Regions from separate parts of the Arthrobacter sp. YAF17 genome, predicted to be linked through region 2. Evidence: predicted binding sites of a transcription regulator. Region 2 holds the regulator's gene; each other region holds the start of a gene.

Region 1 (5,819 bases), on a different contig from region 2:
GAGTTCCTTGTAGGAACCGGAGTGCACCACCATGCCGCCGTGCTCCCCGGCGCCGGGCCCGATGTCCACCACCCAGTCGGCTTCCTGGATGGTGTCTTCGTCGTGTTCCACCACAATCAGGGTGTTGCCGAGGTCGCGGAGCCGGGTGAGGGTCTCGATGAGGCGGCGGTTGTCGCGCTGGTGCAGGCCGATGGACGGCTCGTCCAGGACGTACAGCACACCCACCAGGCCGGAGCCGATCTGCGTGGCAAGCCGGATGCGCTGGGCCTCGCCGCCCGACAGCGTGCCGGAGGGCCGTTCCAGGTTCAGGTACTCCAGGCCGACGTCGAGGAGGAAGGTCAGGCGGGCCTGGATCTCCTTGAGGACCTGGTTCGCGATCTGGGCTTCGCGGCCGGTGAGGACGAGGTGGTCCAGGAAGTGGGCGCATTCGCGCATCGGCAGGGCGGCGACCTCCGCGATCGACTTGCCGTTGATCAGCACCGAGAGCGACGCCGGGTTCAGGCGCGCGCCGTTGCAGGCCGGGCATGGGATCTGCCGCATGTATTCCTCGTAGCGGTCGCGGGCCGAGTCCGAGTCCGTTTCGAGGTGCTTGCGGTGAACGTACTGGATGACGCCCTCGAAGCCGGTGCTGTATTTGCGTTCGCGGCCGAAGCGGTTGCGGTATTGCACCACCACTTTGTGGTCCTTGCCGTGCAACACCGTCTGGCGGGCGTCCTCGGACAGCTTGTCCCACGGGGTGGTCATGGAGAAGCCGAGTTCGCTGGCGAGGCCGTCGAGCAGGCGGTTCCAGTACTCGGTGGTGGCGGTGCCGAGGGACCAGGGCGCGATGGCGCCCTCCCCCAGGGACAGTTCGCCGTTCGGGATGATGAGTTCCTCATCAACCTCCAGCTTGGTGCCGATGCCGCTGCAGGCCGAGCAGGCGCCGAACGGGTTGTTGAAGGAGAACGAGCGCGGTTCAATCTCGTCGATCGCGAGCGGGTGCTCGTTGGGGCAGGCGAGGTGCTCGGAGAACGCCCTGATCCGTTCGGGGTGGTCCTCTTCGAGGTCCACAAACTCGGCCAGGATCCGCCCCTCGGCCAGGCCGAGGGCGGTCTCCACCGAGTCGGTGAGGCGCTGGCTGATGCCGTCCTTGACCACGAGTCGGTCCACGACCACTTCGATGGTGTGCTTGAACTGCTTGCCGAGCTTGGGCGGATCGCTGAGCTGGATCAGCTTGTCGTCGACCCGCGCCCGGGAGTAGCCCTTGGCGGTGAGTTCCTTGAACAGTTCGACGAATTCGCCCTTGCGGCCGCGGACCACGGGGGCCAGAACCTGGAAGCGGGTTCCATCCGGCAGTTCCAGCAGTTGGTCGACGATCTGCTGCGGGGTCTGCTTCGTGACGGGCTCGCCGCAGACGGGGCAGTGCGGGCGGCCGACACGGGCCCACAGGAGGCGCATGTAGTCGTAGATCTCGGTGATGGTGCCCACGGTGGAACGGGGGTTCTTGCTGGTGGATTTCTGGTCGATGGACACCGCGGGCGAGAGCCCTTCGATGAAGTCGACGTCGGGCTTGTCCACTTGGCCCAGGAACTGCCGGGCGTAGGCGGAGAGCGATTCGACGTAGCGGCGCTGGCCCTCGGCGAAGATCGTGTCGAACGCCAGGGAAGACTTGCCGGAGCCCGAGAGACCGGTGAACACGATCATTGAATCGCGCGGCAGATCGAGGTCCACGTTGCGCAGGTTGTGCTCCCGCGCGCCCTTGACGACGAGCCGGGACATGTCCGGTCGTGTCACTGCGGGGCGGGTTTCGACGGCGCGTCCCGGCTTTGCGGAGTCCTTGGGAACTGCAGTCTCCGGGACTGCGGCGGGCTGGGTATCAACGGCTGGATCTTCAGCTACGGCTTTAGGCACGCTACCAATGCTAATCGAAAACTTCTTCGAATATCCATTCCCGGCCGTGTCCCGCGCCGGGGACTGCCGGCCGCTGTGTTAGCGGCCGGCTACTCGCGGTCATAGGCGGCGGCGAGCAGCTGCACGGCCTCGGCGAAGCTGGCACCCTGGGCCTTGGCCGAGGCTGCGAATTCGGCGGCGGCGTCGGAGAGCGAGCTCCAGGCCTCGTCCCGGGCGCACACCACCGTCCCGTTCCGGCCGCGGGTCACCACGACGCCGGCGGCCTCCAATTCCTTGTAGGCGCGCGCCACAGTGTGCGGAGCGACGGCCAGCTCGCCGGCGAGGCTCCGGACTGCGGGGAGCTTCGTTCCGGGCGCCAGGGTCCCGTTGTCGGCCCGTTCGATGATGTTGAGCCGGAGCTGTTCAAACAACGGGACGGTGCTGCCCGGATTGGGCCGCCAGGCGCCGGGGAAGGGTGTCACTGATGTTGCTGAAGTATCACTGGTCGTCACTGTCCGGGCTCCTGGGCACTCTTAGGCTGTTCGCGGCGGGCGAACTGCGCCTCGTACAATTCCACGTAGAGCCCGCACTTGGCCATCAGCTGCTGATGGGTCCCCTGTTCAACGATCCGTCCTTGGTCCATGACCAGAATTAGATCAGCGTCCCGCACGGTGGACAAGCGGTGGGCAACGACGAAGCTTGTGCGGCCGTGCCGGAGCCGTTGCATCGCCTGCCGGATCTGCAGTTCGGTGCGGCTGTCGACGGAGCTGGTGGCTTCGTCGAGGATCAGGATGCTGCGCCCGGCCAGGTGCGCCCTGGCGATGGAAATGAGCTGGCGCTGGCCGCGGCTCAGCGAGTCGCCGTCGTTGCCGAGCATGGTGGCGTAGCCGCCGGGGAGGGATCGGACGAACTGGTCCACGTGGCTGGCCTGCGCCGCGGCAACAATATCCGCTTCGCCGGCGCCGGGGCGCCCGTACTCGATGTTGTCCCGGATGCTGCCGGTGAACAGCCACGCGTCCTGCAGCACCGTTCCGAACCTGGACCGCAGTTCATCCCGGGACAGATCAGCGATGTCCGTGCCGTCGACAGTGATGCGGCCGGATTCCAGTTCGTAGAAGCGCATCAGGAGGTTCACCACGGTGGTCTTGCCGGCGCCGGTGTGGCCCACGATAGCCACGGTCTGCCCGGGTTCGACGGTGAAGGACAAATCCTGGACCACCGGCGAGCCGGTGCTGTAGCCGAAGGTGACCTGGTCAAAGGCGACCCGGCCGTAGACCCGGCCAGCGGTGTCGGCCGGGTCTGCCGCGGACGCCGCCTCCTCGGCCGGGTCCGCCACGGACCGCGCGGCGCTTGGGTCAGCGCCGGTGACGCCGGGCTCCGCCGGGATCTCCGGCGCGTCAAGGAGTTCGAAGACCCGGCCGGCCGAAACGAGGCAGGACTGCATCAGGGTGAGCATGCCGCCAATCTGCCCCATCGGCTGGCTGAAGAGCCGGGTGAACTGGATGAAGGCCTGGAGGCCGCCGATGGTCATGGCGCCGGCCAGCACCTGGAGCGCCCCGACGACGGCAACGGCGATGTAGTTGAGGTTGGACACAAAGACCATCAGGGGCTGAACAACGCCGGAAACGTACTGGGCGCGGGCGCTGGCCCGGTACAACTTGTCGTTGCCGTCCTTGAAACTGGCAGCGGCGGCATCCTGCCGGCCGAAGGCCATGAGTACCTCGTGGCCGGTGAAGAATTCTTCCAGCTGGGCGTGCAGTTCGCCGGTGCTTCCCCACTGCTCGGCGAAATGGGCCTGGGACTTCCTGGCCACGAGGACGGTGATGAGCGTTGATACCGGGACGGAGACCAGCGCAACCAGGGCCAGAACCGGGGAGAGCCACAGCATCATGGCCAGCGCCCCGGAGAGCATCAGCAGCGACATGATCAGCTGGTTGAGCAGCTGATTCAGGGCCTGGGCGATGTTGTCGACGTCGTTCGTGGCGCGGCTCAGCACGTCCCCGCGGTGCTGCTCATCAAAATGGCTGGACGGCAGCACCTGCAGTTTGGCCTCCACCGAGGCCCGGAGCCCGTAGCCGAGGCGCTGCACGGCGACGGCTGTCAGGGTGCCCTGGATCCAGCTGAAGACGGAAGCCCCCAGGTACATCACGGACACCCCCGCCAGCAGCGCGGCGAGCATTTCCTCGTTGAAGGATCCCCCGACCACACCCGCAACCACGACGTCGGTGGCGTCACCCAGGACCTTCGGCGCCGCCACGTTGAGTACCACGAACGCGCACGTGGCGGCGATGACTCCCACCATCCGCCACTTGGACGGCCGCAGCAGTCCGAGCAGGCGCCCGGCGGTCCGCCAGCGGAACCGGCTGCCCGTCGGTGCCTCCTCCTGGGCCATCACCGGGAGGGACTGGCTGCGGCCGCCGGACGGGGTGTCCACCAGGGGCTGGTCTTTGGCGTCCCGCGCGGCAGGTGCATCCGTGCCGGCGCCGACCGCCTGTTCCGGGGTCACAGGGTTTCCTCCAGCACCAGCTGGGAGGCGGCGATTTCCCGGTAGCTCGCCGAGGATTCCATCAGCTGCTGATGTGTTCCCTGCGCCACCAGCCGGCCGTCCTCAAGGACCAGGATCAGGCCCGCGTCCACGATCGTCGCCACCCGTTCGGCGACAACCAGGACGGTGGCCGTGCGCAGCAGCGGCGCCATGGCCTCGCGGAGCCGGTAGTCGGTGCCGTAGTCCAGTGCCGAGAAGCTGTCGTCGAACAAGTACACGGGAGCCTCCCGAAGCAGGGCGCGTGCGATGCACAGGCGCTGCCGCTGCCCGCCGGAGAAATTCGTGCCGCCCTGGCTCACCGGCGCCTCCAGTCCCAGCGGCAGCTTCCGCACAAACCCCTCCGCCTGCGCGCTGCCCAGCACACGCCACAGGTCCTCGTCCGTCGCCGACGGGGCGGCCATCCGCAGGTTCCCGGCAAGCGTCCCGGAGAACAGATAGGAATGCTGGGGTACGACGGCGATCAGGCTCCGCAAAGTGTCCAGCGGGAGGCCGCGCACATCGCAGCCGCCGATGCTGATTTTCCCGCCGGTAGCGGCGAGGAACCTGGGCAACAGGTTCAGAAGGGTGGTTTTGCCACTGCCCGTGGCGCCGATGACGGCTGTCACGGTCCCGGGAACGGCCGTGAAGCTGACCCCGTCGAGGACCGGAGCCTCGGCGCCGGGATACGCGAAGGAGACGTTCCGGAACTGCACTGCGTGGCCCTCGGGGGTGGCGCCGCCCGGGCCGTCCGTGATCGCCGGCGCCGTGTCGAGGACCGCCTGGATCCGCTCCGCGCAGGCTGCCGCCCGCGGGGCCGTCATAAAGACGTACATGGCCATCATGATGGCGATCAGGATCTGCAGGATATACGCGATGAACGCCGTCAAGGCGCCCAGCCGCATCTCGCCGGCCTCGATCCGGTGTCCGCCGAACCAGACCACACCGACAGAGGACAGATTGACCACCAGCATGATCAGCGGCATCATTCCGGCGACCAGCAGCGCGGACCGCAGGTTGTTCTTCGTCAGGTCCTTGTTGAGCGAGTCGAAACGCCGGATCTCGTAACTTTGGCGGACAAAGCCGCGGATGACATTGGCCCCGATGATCTGCTCACGCAGCATCCGGCTGGTCCGGTCGATGAGTTCCTGGCCCTGCCGGTAGAGGGGCACGAGCCGCCGGACGATCAGGATCATGATGACGGCGAGCACCGGGATCACAGCGACCACGATTCCGGACAGGGCGATGTCCTGGTGCAGGGCCAGCACGATCCCGCCGACAAAGATCGCCGGCGCGGCGACCAGCATCGTGAACACGAGGACCACCAGGTTCTGGATCTGCGCGACATCGTTGGTTGCCCGCGTGACCAGGCTGGCAGCGCCGAACGCGGCGACTTCCTGGGAGGACATGGACTGCACTTTGGCGAACA
Region 2 (5,819 bases):
CCTGCACGTCGTGGACGTCTCGCACCCGGATCCGGAAGGCCAGATCGCTGCCGTCCGCAAGGTGTTCAGCGAAGTCGACGCCCGCAAGGTGCCCGAAATCATCGTCCTGAACAAGGCCGACGCCGCGGATCCCTTCGTGATCGAGCGGCTGAAGCAGCGCGAACCGCGCCACGTGGTGGTGTCGGCGCGCACCGGCGAAGGCATCCCGGAGCTACTCAAGGCCATCAGTGAAGGCATTCCGCGGCCCAGCGTGAAGCTGGAGCTGCTCATCCCCTACAACCGCGGGGACCTGATCAGCAAGCTGCACGAAGCCGACGCCGAGATCCTCAGCCTCGACCACGAGGAAGCGGGAACCCGCGCCGTCGTAATGGTGCGCGAGGGACTGGCCGCTGAACTGGATTCGTTCATCAGCAATGACTGAGGCAGCGGTGACCGGGGCGGACACAGGCACGGGCGACCCGGCGGGGGAGGACGACGCAGGAACCGGGGCTGCAGGAACCGGGGCTGCAGGAACGGACGCCGGAGAACGTCCGGCACGTTCGGGCGGCAGGACCGGCGGGGAGTTCGTTATCGAACTCCTCGACCGGGCCGTGTCCGGGATGGGCGGCCAGAGCCGCGACGGCCAGCACGAAATGGCCCGGCAGGTGGCGCAGGCGATTGACAGCGGCGACCACCTGCTGGTCCAGGCCGGCACCGGCACCGGCAAGTCACTCGCCTACCTGATCCCCCTGATCGCCCATTCGCTCGTCAGCGACAAGCCCACGCTGGTCTCCACGGCCACGCTGGCACTGCAGACCCAGATCGTGGGCCGTGACCTGCCCCGGCTGCTGAAGACCATCACCCCGGCGCTCGACCGGCCCGTCAAAGTCGCCCTCGTCAAGGGCCGGTCCAACTACGTGTGCCGCCACAAGCTCGAAGGCGGCTTCCCCTCCGAAGAACCGTCGGAGGGCCAGCTCTTCTCGCTCGGCGAGGACACCTCCGTGCCGCACTTCGCCGCGGCCATGGGCGGTCCGTCCTCCCAGCTCGGCAAGGAGGTCGTCCGGCTGCGCGAGTGGGCCGAGGACACCGTGACAGGGGACCGCGACGAACTCCTGCCCGGCGTCACGGACCGCGCCTGGCGGCAGGTCTCCGTCACCTCCATGGAGTGCCTCGGCGCGCAGAAATGCCCCCTGGCAGCCGAATGCTTCAGCGAACTGGCCCGGCAAAACGCCGCGGACGCCGACGTCGTGGTCACCAACCACGCGATGCTGGCCGTCAGCGCCTTCGAAGGCCTCGCCGTGCTGCCGGAATACGACGTCGTGGTGGTCGATGAAGCCCACGAGCTCCAGGACCGCGTGACCGGCGCCGTGTCCGGCCAGCTTTCTGTGGCCATGGTGCACGCCGCCGCGTCCGGGGCACGGAAGCACGCCGGCATCACCGTGGACGCGCTGAACAACGCCGCATCCAACCTCGAACTTGCCATTGAGGGCGTCCCCAGCGGGCTTATGCCCAACGGCCTCAACAGCGAACAGCTGGACTGCGTGGACCAGTTGCGGGACGCCTGCCGCGCCGCGCTCTCGGATTCCAAGGGGGACAGCGCGAACACGGCCGACGGCGGCCGCCAGCTCGCGCGCTCCCGGCTCATGGTGATCCTGGAACTCTGTGAACGGCTGCTGGCAGCACGCGAGAACCGCGAAGTGGTCTGGTTTTCCCGCAACAGCACCTTCGACCCGCAGCAGGGCTACTCCCAGCCCGACGAGTCCGCCCCGGCGCTGGTCAATATCGCCCCGCTCAGCGTTGCCGGGCGGCTCCGCGAGGGCCTGTTCGCGGACCACACGGTCATCCTCACCTCGGCCACCCTGGCGATCGGGTCCGCTTTCGAACCTGCTGCCGGCGGCCTGGGCCTGGTGGGTCCAGGCGCCCCGAGCTGGACCGGCGTCGACGTCGGCTCTCCGTTCGAATACCCCAAGCAGGGCATCCTGTACGTTGCCAAGCATCTGCCCAAGCCCGGCCGCGGCACGTCCCCGGAAGCGCTCGACGAACTCGAGAAGCTGATCCGGGCCTCCGGCGGCGGGGCGCTGTGCCTTTTCTCGTCGCGGCGCGCCGCCGAGGACGCTGCCGAGGCCTTGCGGCCACGGCTGGACATGAGCATCCTCTGCCAGGGGGATTCCACCATGACGGCGCTGGTGAAGCAGTTCGCCGACGAGCCGGACACCTGCCTCTTCGGCACCATGTCCCTGTGGCAGGGCGTCGACGTGCCGGGGACCTCCTGCCGCCTCGTAGTGATCGACCGGATCCCGTTCCCGCGGCCCGACGATCCCCTGATGACGGCGCGGTCCCGGGCCGTGGCCCAGGCCGGCGGCAACGGCTTCATGAGTGTTTCCGCGACCCACGCTGCCATCCGTCTGGCCCAGGGCGCGGGCCGACTGATCCGCACGACGACGGACAAGGGTGTGGTGGCTGTGCTGGACTCGCGGCTGTCCACCGAACGCTACGGGGGATTCCTCCGCGCCGCCCTGCCGCCGTTCTGGCCCACCACGGACCCCGCCATCGCCGTCGCGGCTCTGGAGCGGCTCGCGAAGGAATCAGGGCAGCCCGCCACGTAGCCCCGCCGGGTTGGGACCCTGCCGGGACATGTGACCGGGCCGGGATGCGGGTCCCCGCGGCGTCCGCGGATTTTCCGGGACCCTGCCGCCGCCGGGGTGCCAGTAACCGGGAGGAACGCGAAAGGCCCCGTCCGGCGTGAACTGGTCAACGCCGGCGGGGCCGTGTTCGCAGGGACTGGGCAGCTCTGAGCTGCCGGGAGGTTCAGTCCTAGAGGGAGCGCAGCACCGAGACGACTTTGCCCATAATGACGGCATGATCGCCGAGGATGGGCTCGTACTGGGTATTCTGCGGCAGCAGCCAGGTGTGGCCGTCACGCTGGCGGAAGGTCTTCACTGTTGCCTCGTCATCCAGCAGGGCGGCCACAATGTCACCATTGACAGCATCGCCCTGCCTGCGCACCACCACCCAGTCACCGTCGCAGATGGCCGCATCGATCATCGAGTCACCGGCGACCTTGAGCATAAAGAGCTCGCCGTGGCCCACCAGCTGGCGGGGCAGGGGCATAACGTCCTCAACCACCTGGTCGGCCAGGATCGGTCCGCCCGCGGCGATCCGGCCCACCAACGGCACCATGGCGGTATCCGTGGCACTGGCCAGCTCCGAAACAGACAAGCCGCCGACACTGCGCAGGCCGCTGGACTTCTCGACGCCTGAAATTTTCGCGGTTCCCTCATCGAGGGTCAACGGCATCAGCACTTCCATGGCCCGAGGGCGCTTGGGATCACGCCGCAAGTAGCCGAGCTTCTCGAGCTGCGAAAGCTGGTGGGTCACGCTGGAAAGGCTCGCGAGGCCCACCGTGTCGCCGATTTCGCGCATGGACGGCGGGTACCCGTTGTCCGTCACGGAGCGCTGGATGGTCTCCAGAATCTTCTTTTGCCGGACGGTAAGGCTCTTGGGTGGCCGGGCTGCCTGCGGGCTCCGCTGGGTGGCCCTGCCGCCAGTGGCTTGTGCTGCCATGTTCGCCAACGCCTTTCCGTTCCGCCCGGCCGCTGTGGCTGCAGCTGCCGGGAACTTCCGGCCTGAAATGTCAGACCCTGCTGATCAACTGCAGAAGTGGTTGTTCTTTGACTCAAACGTAGGCCAGCCACACAGCTTTTTCAAACATTTGTTCTAGCGAGTCTCGACAATGTTCGTCAATAAGTGCTAAAACAGAACTAGCAAGATTCGAATATGTGTTCTAGTTTGGCGCAGTTCGGTTGGAACAGGTTATTCGTCTCTTTGTTCGAAGGTCAGGCCGGTTGGCGGCGGGTACGTGGAGTACGCCGGGCGGCACAGTATGGTCCAGGAGGGCTCAGTTCATGTCAGCATCAAGCGCGTTTCACGACACTTTCGGCCGCGACTCATTCGGCGACTATGGCCGGCCCGGCACCGGCACCGGCAGCGGCACAGGTCAGCCCGGCCAGTCCGGCCCCAGCGGTCGTGCCGAACAGGCAAAGCAGGCGCCGCTTAAGCTCACCCGGCGGGGGCGCTTCGTCTTCATTGGGGTGCCGCTCATCCTGCTGGCCGCACTGGTTCTCTCCTTCAGCGGATTCCTCAACGCCCCGGCAAAGGCGGCGGACTCTGCCGCCGAGCTGTCGTTGACACCCACAGTCTCGGTAACGGTGCAGCCCGGCGAATCCTTGTGGGCCATCGCCGAGGCAGTGGCGCCCGAGCGCGATCCCCGCGACGTCGTCGCCGACATCATCCAGCTGAACAACCTCGAGGCCGCCCGCGTCGTGCCGGGCCAGGCGCTCTTCATTCCGTCCAACTAGTTCGTTCCGGCCAGGCAGCTCCATCCAGATAGCTCAGGGGTCCCGTCGCTTGAGGGTCTCGAGGCGTTCCGCAGGGCGCCGACAGCCCCGCAAAGCGTCACAGTTTCCGGGCCCGCCGCGAACTCACTTAAACTGGACAAGTGACTGACCAGTTAGAGCGCCTGAACCGACTTCCCCTCCGGACCAACCTGCGGGGCCTGACCCCCTACGGGGCACCGCAGCTGGACGTCCCCATCCTGCTCAACGTCAACGAGAACACCCACGGCGTCCCGGCCGACGTCCTCGCGGCCATCTCCGACGCCGTCACCATTGCCGCCGCCGGACTGAACCGCTATCCGGACCGCGAATTCACGGAACTGCGGGAGGCGCTGGCCGAATACCTCGGGCACGGACTGGCCGCGGACAACATCTGGGCCGCGAACGGCTCCAACGAGGTTCTCCAGCAGATCCTCCAGGCCTTCGGCGGTCCCGGCCGCACCGCCCTTGGTTTCCCTCCCACATACTCCATGTACCCGCTGCTGGCTTCCGGCACGGACACCGGGTACATCGCCGGGATCCGCGCCGATGACTACGGGCTCAGTGCCGAGTCGGCCGCCCGGCAGGTCCGCGAACTCCAGCCGAACATCGTGTTCCTCTGCTCCCCGAACAACCCCACCGGCACCGGGCTTGGCCTGGACGTCGTCGAGGCTGTCTACGAGGCCGGCGAGGCCAGCCAGACCATCGTTATCGTCGATGAGGCCTACCACGAGTTCGCCCACAACGGCACGCCCAGCGCGCTGACGCTGCTGCCCGGCCGGGAACGGCTGATCGTTTCGCGCACCATGAGCAAGGCCTTCGCCCTGGCCGGAGCCCGTGTCGGCTACATGGCGGCAGCCCCGGAGGTCACCGACGCCCTGCGCCTGGTCCGGCTCCCGTACCACCTCTCGGCCATCACCCAGGCGACAGCCCTGGCCGCCCTGCACCACCGGGTCGCGCTGATGGCCGACGTCGAGGACATCAAGCGGCAGCGCGACAGGATCGTGGCCGAACTGCAGCGGATGGGCCTCAAGCCTGCCGCCTCCGACTCGAACTATGTCTTCTTCGGCGGTCTGGACAACCCGCACGAGGTCTGGCAGGAACTGCTGGATGCCGGGGTGCTCATCCGCGACGTCGGCATTCCCGGGCACCTTCGTGTCACCGCCGGGACTGAGACGGAAACCACAGCCTTCCTCGAAGCCCTCGAGCGGATCCTGGCCGGCCGCGCAGTGCAGCGCGCCTAGACTTAACCCAGGACATCCACCCTGCCCTGTTCGCCGGGCACCGTCGTCATCCAAAGGACACCCACATGAGCACCACCGGAACAACCGCTGCCGAGGGCCGGACCGCACGCATGGAACGGACCACCAGCGAGTCATCGGTGCTGGTCGAGATCAACCTGGACGGCACCGGCGTCTCGGACATCAGCACCTCGGTCCCGTTCTACGACCACATGCTGACGGCGCT
Region 3 (5,819 bases), on a different contig from region 2:
TCTGAAGAGGCCAACCAACGCGCCACTCAGCCTCCCAGCCCGGTAATTGCGAGGTGGCGGGTGATGCCGTCAAGGGGTCCCGGTGGCTCGGGTTCCCGGGTGTCCGGGATTCCGGAGGCCGGGACCGGGAAGGGCAGGGTCTCGGTGCGGCTCAGGTCCCAGGCCATGCTGGCGCTGATGCTGATGCCCCGCGGCCCGGTCCGCCGGGTGGTTCCCCGGATTAGCAGCAGCCGGGTGCCGAACAACAGTGGACCTGCCAGCTCCTGGGCCTCATGGAAGAAGACCGAGTCCACGCAGCCCGTGCCGTCGTCGATGCTGATAAATACCACCCGGCGGCCGCCCCGCATGGGAGGGGTCTGTGTGGCGACGCGGACTCCGGCGACCAGCACCTCGGTGCCGTTGCGCAGTCCCAGCAGCTTGTCCGCGGTGGTGACGCCGAGGCGGTCCAGGAGCGGCCGGTGGCTGGCCATCAGGTGGTCGCTGACGTCAACGGCCATCAGGTCCAGCTCGGCCCGGACGGTATCCACCAGGGTGGGGGCGGGCAGCAGGGCCTTGAGGTTTTTCAGTTCGACGTCGCCCAGCGGCAGTGCGAGCTGCCCTTCGATCACGTCCACACCCTTCCGGTGTGGCCGGCTTTGCAGTGTCTGCAAGTGCTGGACCAGGTCGGCGCGGTTGGCGGTCCCGCCGGAGGCGCGGTGGAGGGAATCGAAGGCGCCCAGCTGGGCCAGCCGCTGGATGCTGGGTTTGCTCAGCCGGGACCTGGCCCGCAGGTCCGCGAGCGAGTCGTAGGGCTGACCGGCCACGATCCGCTTCAGCTCGGTTCCCGAGAGTCCGTAGATGCCGTTCAGGCTCAGCCTGATGCCCAGCTTTCCGCGGTCCGGGCCGGCGGCCACCCGCTCTACCCTGTACTCGGCCTGGCTGCGGTTGATGTCCAGGGGCAGGATGGGGATTCCCAGCCGCCGCGCCTCTGCCACCAGGAGCCGCTTGGGGTACATGCCCGGATCGTGTTCCCACAGCCCGGCGAGGAACGCCTCCGGATGGTGGGTCTTGAGCCAGGCCGACTGGTAGGTGGGCACGGCAAAGGCGGCGCCGTGGGCTTTGCAGAACCCGAAGCTGCTGAAGGCCTTGAGGGTGCCCCAGACCTTGTCCACCACCTCGGGGCTGTACCCCCGGGCCCGGGCCTCCTTCCGGAAGAACTCCTCCACCCTGTATTCCAGGACCTCGTTGCCGAGGGCGCGCCGGAATTCGTCCGCACGCGCCAGCCCGCATTCGGTCATGACGTCGAAGGTCTTCAGGATTTGCTCATGGAAAACGGTGACCCCGTGCGTCTCCTGGAGGACCGGCTTGAGGTCCGGGTGCGGGTAGACCTCGGGGGCGAAGCCGTGCCGGTGCTCCAGGAAGGGCCGGACCATGTCCGATTTCATCGGGCCCGGCCGGAACAGGGAGATGTCGATAATGAGGTCGTTGAACTCCCGGGGGGCGAGTTTGCCGATCAGCTCCCGCTGGCCCGGGGATTCGATCTGGAAGCAGCCCAGGGTGTGGGTGCTGCGGATCAGCTCGTAGGTGGGTTCGTCGTCGAGCGGCACGGCGTTGAGGTCGATGCTGCCGTCCTCGGCGATGTAGTCCGGACCCGTCCCGTCCGGCCCCGCCGGGTGCGCCCCGGCGGCCACCACTTCGGCTTTGGAGGGATGCAGGCGGATGACCTCGCGGACGGCGAAGGCCATGGCGCTTTGCATCCGGACCCCCAGGACGTCGAGTTTGAGCATGCCCATCGGGTCCATGTCGTGCTTGTCGAACTGGCTCATGGGCAGGCCGAGTCCGCTGGGCTGCACGGGCGTGCGGTCCAGCAGGGTGGCGTCCCCCAGGATGACCCCGCAGGGGTGCATGGAGATATGGCGCGGCAGCCGGTCCAGCCGTTCGGTGAGGTCCACCAGCAGGTCCAGCTGCTGGTTCCCGCTGAAGTCGCGCTGCCCCACCCGGATGGCAAATTCCTTCAGCTCGGGCTTCTCCTCGAGGGCTTCGCGGAAGTTCCGGGCCGAGAAACGCCACAGCTGCTTGGCGATGTCCCCGATCTCGCCCTCCTCCATGCCCAGGGCCAGGCCGGCGTCGCGCACGGCACCGCGGGCGCGGTAGCCGTTCTGCATGCTCATCAAGGTGACGCGCTCGGAGCCGAAGCGCTCAAAAATCTTGCGGTACACGTTGTGCCGTTCGGCGCTTTCGACGTCGATGTCGATGTCCGGCAGGGTGGCACGGTCCCGGGAGAGGAAGCGTTCGAAGATCAGGTCGTGCTGCAGCGGGTTCACCTGGCTGACGTCGATCAGGTAGTTGACCAGGCTGGATGCCCCCGAGCCGCGGGCGGCCGCCCGGACTCCCATGTCCAGGATCATCCGGGAGACTTCGGCAACGGTCAGGAAGTACGCGGCGAAGCCGAGGCTGTCGATGATCCGCAGCTCGTGTTCCAGCCGCGAGCGCAGCTCCCCGGCGGGTTTGCCGGCGATCCCGGGGAAACGCCTGCTGATGCCTGCTTCGCACCGCTGGGTGAGCTCGAGGAGGGCGTCCCCGGCGATCCCGATCACCGAGGCTTCCGGCACCACCGGCTGTTTCCACCCCATGTCCGTCACCGGATCCATCCGGCAACGGTCCGCGAGCGCCTCGGTCTGCGCCATCAGGCTCTTGAGGTCGGCGGCACCGTATCCGGCGGCGTGCATGATCTCCTTGCCGAGCTGGAGCATCCGGTCCGCGGATTTGAGCCAGCCCTGCCCGTTGGGCTGCAGCAGCGGGGCAGCGGAAAGTTCGGGCAGCGATTTCAGTGTGCGGGCGGAGTCCAGCACATCCGCGGTGGCCGCGCCGTCCTCTGCCACGTAACGCACGGCGTTGCTCAGCATGGCTGGCACCCCGTGTTCGGCGGCGAGTTTGAGCATCCGTACCGCGTGGGCGGTGCTGAGCGGTTCCCCGGGCGGGCTGAGCTGGCTGACCACCTCGGCGGCAATGGTTCCGGCCGGCATGGCGTCGAGCCAGCGTTTGAACAGGGTGCGGGGGCGCAGGTAGCGCCTCCCTCCCATGGCGCGTCCGACGTCGGAGTCCGGCCCGATCAGCACGGTCAGCACCGGCTTGAGCGTTTCCGGGTGCAGGGTACGGGAGGCCAGCTCTGCCCGGGTCACGGCGACGGGCACCGCTCCCCCGGCCTTTCCAGTGGTGCGGGCATGGGCATCGGAGATCAGCCGGCACAGCGCACGGTAGCCAGCGCCGTCGTTATGCCCATGGGCCAGCACGACGACGCGTCCTCCCACCTGGGTGCGGAGGTCGCCGTCGTCGTCAAAGACCGCAAGGTCCACTCCGACGATCGGATCCAGCCCGGCCGCCATGCAGGCCTTCAGGTGCTTGACCGTCCCGTAGAGGCCGTCGCGGTCTGTGCAGGCGAGCGCCGTCGCCCCGTCTGCGGCGGCGGCTACCGCCAGCTCATCCGGCCAGGAGACCCCGTAGTGGGCGCTGAAGGCGGTGGAGACATGGAGATGGGTGAAGCTCATGCCGATTCGGGTTTCCGGTGAAGCAGGGCGTCATGGATCCTCAGCAGGCGCCAGCGTCCGCTGCCGACATGCCGGGTGAGGTCAAGTGTGAGGCTTTCCGGGTCGGGGGAATCTGCCCGGCGCACCTGAACCCGCCAGATTTCGTGGTCCACGAGTCCCGGGCCGCTGCCCAGCGGCGCCCGCTGCTCTTCCGCCCACCATTGGCGGCGCTCAAACCAGCGGACCGGTTCGGCGCAGACGGTGTAGTGCCGGCCTGCCCAGTCCAGCTTCAGGGGCTGGCCGGAGGGTGTGCAGACGACGTCCACCGACTCGCTGAACATGCCCATCGTGCCTCCCGGACCGCGCCATCTGTAAGAACCATCTGGCCAAACAGCCAGCAACTATTCGAACATATCTTCGAACAATTCCAGTCTACGACGGCGCCGGGGGAAAACCTAGATCAGGGGTGGACGGACGCAGGCACAGGTAGCAGGATTGATCCATGAGCTCCCATAACGCACTTCTGAAGCAGGTAAGCATCGCCGCCGAGGACACGTCCTTGGTGGCGAAGTTCGATATAGACGGAAACATCCCCGGCCAGGGCGCCTACGTGGTGGGGCTGTTAGCGGCGACTCCCGATCATTCCCACCAGCGACGCATGGGGATCGAGTTCATGAACGGGGAAGCTGTGTCCTTCTATTGCTTCAGTCATGACGGCACGGAGGAGAACTTTGACCTCAAGGGAGTTGAGCACTCCGGCAACACCATTACCGGGCACTTTCCGCTGAGCACCATCATGGGCCTGGCCAAGGGGCACCTCATGACGGCCTTCAGCGACTGCGACGGCCGCGACTACCAGGCGAACGTTCCGGTGGAGGAGGCCCTCTAGGCCCCTCGCCCTAGGAGCTGGCTTTGTAGACTTCCAGCTCGAGCGTGATGAACGCGTCGATCATRGCCCGGTASGTCTTCTCYACYAGMTCGACGTCGATATCCTTATTTTCCGCCGTGGCGCGGACGTGTTCGATAACCCGCTCCACGCGCCCGGGGGCCCGCACCTCGGCGCTGTCAGCCTTGAGGGTTCCGGCGATCCGGATCAGGCGCTCGCGGCGGCCGATCAGCGACACGATCTGCTCGTCCACCTCGTCCACGGCCACCCGCACGGCGGCGAGCTGCTCCCGGTCGGCCTTGGCAGCTTTTTCGTCTTGGTGATTTGTGGACATGTGCATGACAGTATCGAATGATGCAGCCACGAGTCGATTTAATCTCACTGGGTGTCCGCAGTGTTGACGCCTCCCGCAGTTTCTATGTAGATGGCCTGGGCTGGCCCGTCCACCGGGAAGTCCGGGGCGAGGTCCTGTTCATCCAGGCCAATCACGGCCTCGTCCTCTCGCTCTGGGACGCCGGGCGGATGCAGGCCGAAGCGGCCGTTGATTCCCCGGCCGGGGTTCCCACCATCACCCTGAGCCACAACCTGGGCAGCGCGGCGGAAGTCGACTGGGTGATGGCAGAGGCCGAGTCCGCCGGAGCTGCCATCATCGCCGAGCCGAGAACCCAGCCCTGGGGCGGCTACACCGGTTACTTCGCCGACCCCGACGGCTACCGCTGGGAGGTCGCCTTCAATCCCAGCTGGGCGGTCGACGGCGGCGGTAAAGTCACGCTCTGACGACAAGTGAACGAGACACTCGCCGATGACGGGCTTGCCAGGTGGATATCCGGCATCCGCTCACAACCAGCAGACGCCCCGCCCCTGGACGTGAACAAGCTGCGCGCCGCACGCGCCAGGCCTGCAGGGCCAAGCCTGCCCCAAGTAGTCGACCTTGCCACGCCCGGCGACAGCCCGGTTCAACTGCGCTTCTACCGACCCAGCGGGCAGCCACTGCCGCTCATCGTCTACGTCCATGGCGGGGCGTTCATCGTCGGGGACCTCGAGTCCCACGACCGGACGTGCCGCCGGCTGGCCGTGGAAGCCAACGCCTCGGTGCTTGCGGTCGACTATCGGCGAGCGCCCGAGCACCCGGCGCCGGCGGCGATTGACGACGTCGTCGCCGTATTGAGGTGGGCTCTCCAGCCACCGTCGGTCCTTGGACCAATCAGCGGTTCTCCGTCCCTGGCCGGCGACAGCGCAGGAGGCCTGATCGCCTTGCTGGCGGCACAGCGGCTGGTCGCGGAGGGCGCCCGCCTCAGCGGGCTCCTGCTGGTTTGTCCCAACGCCGATCTGACGCTGTCGCAGCCAAGCGTGCAGCAGAAGGGGCTGGGATGGGGGCTGGACGCAGAAGCGCTGGCGTGGTCGCTGAGGCAATGGGTACCGGGCTT

Evidence for each region. The regulator LexA, encoded in region 2, represses DNA repair genes until DNA is damaged. The targets are predictions, from matches to a motif close to TCGAACANNTGTTCGA.
Region 1: a site for LexA is predicted at 1,905-1,920, ahead of uvrA (excinuclease ABC subunit UvrA). Genes of this name have one in related genera too.
Region 3: a site for LexA is predicted at 3,912-3,927, ahead of AB4Y67_RS02620 (DUF6504 family protein). Genes of this name have one in related genera too.

The regions. Positions count from the first base shown of each region.
Region 1 covers NZ_JBFRDB010000001.1:284,851-290,669, reverse strand. The annotation lists gene uvrA (excinuclease ABC subunit UvrA) at 1-1,758, opposite strand, end outside; gene AB4Y67_RS01395 (GntR family transcriptional regulator) at 1,980-2,381, opposite strand; gene AB4Y67_RS01390 (ABC transporter ATP-binding protein) at 2,378-4,261, opposite strand; gene AB4Y67_RS01385 (ABC transporter ATP-binding protein) at 4,372-5,819, opposite strand, start outside.
Region 2 covers NZ_JBFRDB010000009.1:51,212-57,030, reverse strand. The annotation lists gene hflX (GTPase HflX) at 1-421, shown strand, start outside; gene AB4Y67_RS09030 (ATP-dependent DNA helicase) at 414-2,585, shown strand; gene lexA (transcriptional repressor LexA) at 2,794-3,543, opposite strand; gene AB4Y67_RS09020 (LysM peptidoglycan-binding domain-containing protein) at 3,885-4,337, shown strand; gene AB4Y67_RS09015 (histidinol-phosphate transaminase) at 4,478-5,596, shown strand; gene hisB (imidazoleglycerol-phosphate dehydratase HisB) at 5,662-5,819, shown strand, end outside.
Region 3 covers NZ_JBFRDB010000001.1:558,375-564,193, forward strand. The annotation lists gene AB4Y67_RS02615 (DNA polymerase III subunit alpha) at 27-3,527, opposite strand; gene AB4Y67_RS02620 (DUF6504 family protein) at 3,524-3,853, opposite strand; gene AB4Y67_RS02625 (hypothetical protein) at 4,009-4,395, shown strand; gene AB4Y67_RS02630 (chorismate mutase) at 4,406-4,732, opposite strand; gene AB4Y67_RS02635 (VOC family protein) at 4,747-5,169, shown strand; gene AB4Y67_RS02640 (alpha/beta hydrolase fold domain-containing protein) at 5,176-5,819, shown strand, end outside.